One region of the Thalassolituus sp. UBA675 genome, then DNA from elsewhere that is predicted to be linked to it. Evidence: predicted binding sites of a transcription regulator. Region 1 holds the regulator's gene; each other region holds the start of a gene.
The links. Region 1 encodes FNR, which switches genes on or off when oxygen is low (the NO sensors DNR and NnrR bind a similar motif). Its sites were predicted from a motif close to TTGATNTANATCAA; they were not measured.
Positions count from the first base shown of each region.

Region 2: the regulator FNR is predicted to act here: its motif matches at 849-862, upstream of petA (ubiquinol-cytochrome c reductase iron-sulfur subunit).
Region 3: the regulator FNR is predicted to act here: its motif matches at 1,085-1,098, upstream of ccoM (cytochrome c oxidase subunit CcoM).

Region 1 is NZ_DBNJ01000026.1:327,826-330,092, reverse strand. Features, by position in the region: gene ccoS (cbb3-type cytochrome oxidase assembly protein CcoS) at 1-159, shown strand, start outside; gene B3007_RS12240 (sulfite exporter TauE/SafE family protein) at 152-829, shown strand; gene fnr (fumarate/nitrate reduction transcriptional regulator Fnr) at 858-1,622, shown strand; gene B3007_RS12230 (hypothetical protein) at 1,877-2,267, shown strand, end outside.
Region 2 is NZ_DBNJ01000031.1:38,828-41,094, forward strand. Features, by position in the region: gene rplM (50S ribosomal protein L13) at 1-305, shown strand, start outside; gene rpsI (30S ribosomal protein S9) at 310-702, shown strand; gene petA (ubiquinol-cytochrome c reductase iron-sulfur subunit) at 926-1,522, shown strand; gene B3007_RS13530 (cytochrome b) at 1,522-2,267, shown strand, end outside.
Region 3 is NZ_DBNJ01000013.1:34,346-36,612, forward strand. Features, by position in the region: gene mltB (lytic murein transglycosylase B) at 1-96, shown strand, start outside; gene B3007_RS06700 (septal ring lytic transglycosylase RlpA family protein) at 93-878, shown strand; gene ccoM (cytochrome c oxidase subunit CcoM) at 890-1,009, opposite strand; gene B3007_RS06710 (hypothetical protein) at 1,259-1,573, opposite strand; gene B3007_RS06715 (glycosyltransferase family 4 protein) at 1,603-2,267, opposite strand, start outside.

The sequences.
Region 1 (2,267 bases):
GTGAAAGGCGGCCAGTTTGATGACCTGGATTCGCCCGCGCACAAGATTCTGTTCGATGATGATGAGTACCTGAACGAGCGCCGCGAAGATAGCGTTGAGACCAATTCAGACGCGGATTCAGAGTCAGACGGCGAACCCAAAAAATCCAAGAATGACTGAACCCTTATCCCTCCTTACCGCCCTGCTACTTGGCTTATTTGGTGCTAGCCACTGCCTGGTTATGTGTGGTGGAGTTGCCGCGGCAGCAGGACAGCTGGACACCCAGCACAGAGTCCGGGCTTCACTGCTGTTCAATTTTGGCCGCATTACCAGCTATACCCTTGCAGGCCTGATTGTTGGCAGTCTCGGACTTTGGCTGTCGAGCCTGCACGAAGCTCTGATGATCACACTACGTTCAATCGCAGGCGTTATGCTCATATTAATGGGTCTCTACGTCGCGCGCTGGGCACTGTGGCTCACCCGCATTGAGCAAATTGGCCAACTGTTCTGGCGCAGAATTCAACCCCACGCCCAGAAACGACTGGGCCGTTCAGACCCAGCCAGCCAGTGGCTTCTCGGCATGTTGTGGGGATGGTTGCCGTGTGGGCTCATATACAGCACCCTGAGCTGGGTAGCAGCTAACGGTCAGCCTGCGATGGGCGCCCTGACCATGTTTGTTTTTGGTCTCGGAACCTTTCCCGCTATTTTATCCGCTGGGCTGGCCTCGGCATCCGTGATGAATATTATTCGGCATCAGTGGGCGCGAAATATTGCGGGCCTATTATTGATCGGTTATGGTTGCTGGACTTTGGCCTCCGTGTGGCAACCAGCCATGTTCGCAGCCGCTTGATCTAAAGTATTAGAGATCGTTCTTGCCTATGAAAACGTCAGTTAATGCTCCTATGCGTGGAGCACAGCCTCATTGTCAGACCTGCTCACTGAATGCTCTGTGTCTGCCACTTTCCCTGACTGAAAGCGATATGGAACGTCTGGACGACATCATCCGTCGTGGTCGCCCGATCCAGAAAGGCCAACTGCTGTTTCAGCAAGGTACAGAATTTCAGTCTGTATTCGCGGTTCGTACGGGTGCACTGAAGACCTACACCCTGGCAAGTAACGGCGAAGAGCAGATCACAGGTTTTCACCTGGCCAGCGAGCTGATCGGATTGTCTGGCTACAACGCAGGCACGTATCCGCTGACGGCAAAAGCCCTCGAAACCACAACAGTATGTGAAATTCCGTTGCAGCAGCTTGAACAACTGGCGGATGAGCTACCTGATTTGCGTCGTCAGCTGATGACCACCATGGGCACTGAAATCCGGCACGATCAGAACATGATGCTGCTTCTCAGCAAGAAGAATGCAGAAGAACGTGTTGCCTCTTTCCTACTAGATATTTCGCAACGTTATCAGCGTCGTGGTTTCTCAGCGACTCACTTCCGCCTGCCAATGTCACGTGTCGACATCAGTAACTACCTGGGCCTGGCGGTAGAAACCATCAGCCGAGTGTTCACACGCTTCCAGAAAAATGAACTGATCGAAACACAGGGCAAAGAGATTATCCTGAAAGACAGCGACACCCTGTATGATCTCGCGGGCCTGACACGCGCCAACGATGAGTGTCTGCATCAGGCAGAAAGCTGATTTAAATTTTGGCTTTTAGCATCCTAATGAGCACACGGACCGTGCTCATCCTCTTTTCGCTCGCTATATCAGACATTGGTCACAGTGCGCAAATATTTGCTTCCCCCTGAGACCTGCATCACTATGCTTCACGTACTGGGCAGTACTATTGAGTAAACATCTGATAACAGGCGCTGCCTGTACCGGCAGTTATTCAGGTACGCTTATTGCTCCTGATATTGAGACTGCCAAAATTACACCCTCTGGAGTTTCTGATGGGTATAGATGCTGATGATTTCCGGACGTACGTTATTCGTCCAACACTGCAGAAACTGGACGCTAACAGTGCCGACGCAGAGCTTTTACTGCTGGGTACTGCAGCCATTGAGTCTGAGCTGGGCTCATTCCTGAAAACAGAGGGGCAACGCACCTCGGGTATTTACCGGCTGCATGGCCTGACGCACCGGCATATCTGGGATGACTATCTTGCAGATCGGCCAGAACTGGCCAGTAAAGTGCGAGGCATTGCCAGCCAACGGGAATTCCTGGAGAACCCGCACGCTGAACTAACAACAAACCTCGCCTATGCGACCGCTGTTACCTGGCTCGCCTACGTTCGCCACCCTCAGTTCACCCTGCCCCGTGGCGCCAGTGTGGTGCATCTGG
Region 2 (2,267 bases), on a different contig from region 1:
AATACACTCCACACGTTGACACCGGTGATTACATCGTTGTTATCAACGCAGACAAAGTAAAAGTAACCGGCAAGAAAGCTGGCGATAAGATGTATCATCGCCACACAGGTTACCCGGGTGGTCTGAAATCGATCTCTTTTGAGAAGCTGATCGATTACAAACCAGAACAGGTAATCGAACTTGCGGTGAAAGGCATGCTTCCTAAGAATCCTCTTGGTCGTGCTATGTTCAAGAAAATGAAAGTTTACGCAGGTACTGAGCACCCACATACTGCTCAGCAACCGCAAGAACTGAAACTGGGATAAGATGATGGCAGTAACACAATACTATGGTACCGGTCGTCGTAAGACCTCCACCGCGCGCGTCTTTCTGCGTCCTGGTACTGGCAGCATCGTAGTAAACAAGCGTCCTCTGGACGAGTACTTCGGTCGTGAAACGGCTCGTATGGTTGTTCGTCAGCCACTCGAACTGACTGAAAGCCTCGAAAAGTTCGACGTGATCATCAACGTACAAGGCGGTGGCGGTAATGGCCAGGCCGGTGCAATCCGTCACGGTATCACCCGTGCACTGATGCAGTACGATGAAACTCTGCGTCCTTCACTGCGTGCAGCGGGTTACGTTACTCGTGACGCTCGTGAAGTTGAACGTAAGAAAGTGGGTCTGCGTAAAGCACGTAAGAAGCCACAGTTCTCCAAGCGTTAATCCAACGCTGCAGAGCAGAAAGAAGCGCTTATTGGCACAGATCAATAAGCGCTTTTTTTATGCCCAAAACCCCATGCCTTGTGGGTATTTCTGGTTGTTTCCTGACCCTGTTTTCTCTATTATGTGCGCCGCCCTGTATGCTACGCTTGATCTGTATAAATTATGTACAACTAGCGCAGGTCGTGTAGCTGCATAAGAATTTAAATGATGGGAGAAGATGGTAATGAGTCAAGACGGCGTTAATAAGGCCCGGCGTACTCTGCTGGTCGGCGCTACTGCCGGTGTCGGTGCTGTCGGTGCTGGCTTCCTTGCGGTGCCCTTCGTTAAGTCCTGGATGCCAAGCGAAAAAGCAAAGGCAGCAGGTGCTCCGGCGAAGATCGATGTCAGCAAAGTTGAGCCAGGTGCAATGGTCACCGCTGAATGGCGCGGTAAGCCGGTGTATGTCGCCCGCCGTACCGAAGACATGCTGAACACTCTGGAAGGCCTCGCTGACCGGTTGAAAGATCCTGAGAACGCTAATAAAGCGCAGCAGCCTGAATACGCTGACAACCTTTACCGTTCCCGCAAGCCTGAGCTGATCGTTCTGCTGGGTGTATGTACTCACCTGGGGTGTGCGCCTAAGTATGTACCTGAAGTTGAGCCTCAGCCGTTTGATCCAAACTGGCAGGGTGGTTGGTTCTGCCCATGTCACGGTTCACGCTTCGACCTGTCTGGCCGTGTATACGGTGGTTCTCCGGCGTCTGACAACCTGGTTGTCCCTGCCTACATGTTCGAGAGCGACAACGTAGTCGTGGTCGGTGTTGATGAGGAGAACGCGTAATGAGCCAGAACACCAATAAAATCATGGCCTGGATCGACGACCGTCTGCCGGTTACCCAGACCTATGAAAAGCATATGTCTAAGTACTATGCTCCGAAGAACTTCAACTTCTGGTACTTCTTCGGCGTACTTTCTATGCTCATGCTCGTTAACCAGATTCTGACGGGTATCTGGCTGACCATGCAGTTCACGCCAAGTGCTGAAGCTGCTTTCGCTTCTGTTGAATACATCATGCGTGACGTAGAGTGGGGCTGGCTGATCCGCTACATGCACTCCACCGGCGCGACCTTCTTCTTTGTTGCTGTCTACCTCCACATGATGCGTGCGATTCTGTACGGGTCATACCAGAAGCCACGTGAGCTGATCTGGATCTTCGGTATGCTGATCTATCTGGCACTGATGGCTGAAGCTTTCATGGGTTACGTACTGCCATGGGGTCAGATGTCATACTGGGGTGCTCAGGTAATTATTTCCCTGTTCTCTGTCATGCCATACGGCGACCTGCTGACTGAGTGGATCCGTGGTGACTTCCTGATTTCAGGCGCTACCCTGAACCGCTTCTTCGCTCTGCACGTTGTTGCTGTACCTCTGGTTATTGTTGCTCTCGTTGTTATGCACCTGCTGGCGCTGCACGAAGTAGGCTCTAACAACCCAGATGGCGTTGATATCAAGAAGCACAAAGACGAAAACGGCAAGCCACTCGATGGCATCCCGTTCCACCCTTACTACACCGTTCACGATCTGGT
Region 3 (2,267 bases), on a different contig from region 1:
TACAACTTCTACGTTATAACTCAATACAACCACAGTAAGCTGTACGCCATGGCGGTGTATCAGCTCAGCCAGGCTCTGAGTGAGGACAAGCAATGATGCGTGGGCTGGCCGTTCTGGTCAGTCTTGTTCTGCTTCATGGCTGCGCAACGTCCCGTTATCAGCACGCGAACGATTTTACGCCGGCGCCAATCGCTGACATCAAGGCAATTGCTGATCCCGTACCGGTATCCGAACCGCGCAGCAGTCTGGGCAATCCGTCGCGCTATCGCGTGCTGGGTAAGGACTATAACGTTATGAAGGATGCGGAGGGCTTCACGCAGGAAGGCATCGCTTCATGGTACGGAATGAAATTTCACGGTCACGACACCTCAAACGGCGAAACCTTCGATGTCTACAAAATGACCGCAGCACACAAAACGCTCCCACTGCCGTCGTATGTAAAAGTTACCCGCAAAGATACCGGCCAGTCGGTCATCGTCCGGGTGAACGACCGAGGGCCATTTCACGAAGGCAGGATTATTGATCTGTCGTACGCAGCGGCCGTAAAACTGAATATTCATAACGACGGCACGGCACCAGTAAAGATCGAAGTATTAAAAGCACCATTATCTGAAGCCGTGCTATGGATTCAGGCGGGTGCGCTAAGTAACCCGAACTCAGCAGAGCGTCTGCGTAAGAAATTATCCGGGATTACTGCCAACGTAGGAGCAGGCGACTGGACAGTCGGTATCTACCCGAAAGAAAAAGACGACATCACCCTTCACAGGGTGCGCATAGGGCCTGTTCCTGAATCGGAAGTCCCCGCGTTAATCGAAGCCCTCAACGATGAAGGCATCACTCAGCCGGTTCTGCTCTCTCAGCATCAACTGGAACGCTGAGAGACCAGACCTCACTCGCCAGTGCCGTGCTTTTTAATGTCTTTCTTCACCGCAATATATACGCCGACAAAGAAAGCACAGGTAAGGCCGACAATCGCAAGACCAGAGAATACAACTTCGTCCATAAACATAATAAGCACCTCGCATTGAGAAGAGACATAAGTCGTTGTTTCAATCTCAATATAGCGAGGCTGTCAGCTCCATCGTTGACCTGTGTCAAATATGCTTATAAAGGAATGGAGGACTCGCAGACAGCTTGACCCAAGTCAGTATTCTTATCAGAACACCCGACTTAGCCCGGTACTTAATTGACGGAAATGCGGCAACCTTTGCACCGTTTTATGACACAAAAGCTGCCTTCGCACTATTACGGAACAGATTTAGGCTTCAACGAGTTGCCCACGATACATTTTCTGTTTCGCCTGTCGCACCCGTGACGAGTCGTCCATAAGAATTTCACTGCCACGATACACCTTCCGGCTTTCCTGCATCTGTGGCTCAACCGGTGGTGCCTGACTGGGCAAAAAGTCTTCGACCAACGCGAGAAGCTCAGCACTGACGCCGCTTCGCACCAGTACCCGCAAATCATTTTCGAGAGTATTTGAATCAAAGTGAATTTCGCAACCCACTTCGTCTTTAGCGATTTTTTTTATTTTTCGGAGTAACGCAATACTACGGCGGTTGAATTCCACCATAACTTCTTCCCCCCCTACAGATATACTTATCAAGAAGTAGTCTGCAAGGGGTGTACCACTCCGCTGGATTCACAGTGACTTGCCAATAAAGCTTCAACGCGGCGCTCAAACTGCCGCGCAACCATATCCCAGGAAAGCTGTTCGGCCTGACTCCGGGCATCCAGCCCCATCAGAGTAGAGTCAAAGCGTAAGGCAACACGAAGCGCATCAGTAAATGCCTCATCCGTTTCATCAGACGCAAGAGAGCCATCGACACCTGTCCGAACAAATTCTCTGGCTGCGGCCATGTCATACGCGACCACAGGTAACCCACTGGCCATCGCCTCGAGAGTCACCAGACCAAAGGTCTCCGTCTGACTGGGCATTAAAAAGAGATCAGCAGACGCGAAGCACTCAGACAACGCCTGACCGGTTTTCACGCCAGTGAACACCGCTTCAGAAAACTCCTCGGACAGAGTTTCACGTAGTGGGCCATCACCGACAATCACAGGTCGTATCTGGCGTCCTTCCCGACGCATTTGTCTCACGGCTTTAAGGGCCACGATCAGATTTTTTTCCGCTGCGACGCGCCCGACACAAAGCGCCACCTGCTCACCAGATTCAACGCCCCATTCCTCTCTCAAGGTCGCAGATCGATGTGCAGGATTAAAACGACGACAGTCTACGCCGTGAGGCAACCACTCAACGCGTTGCA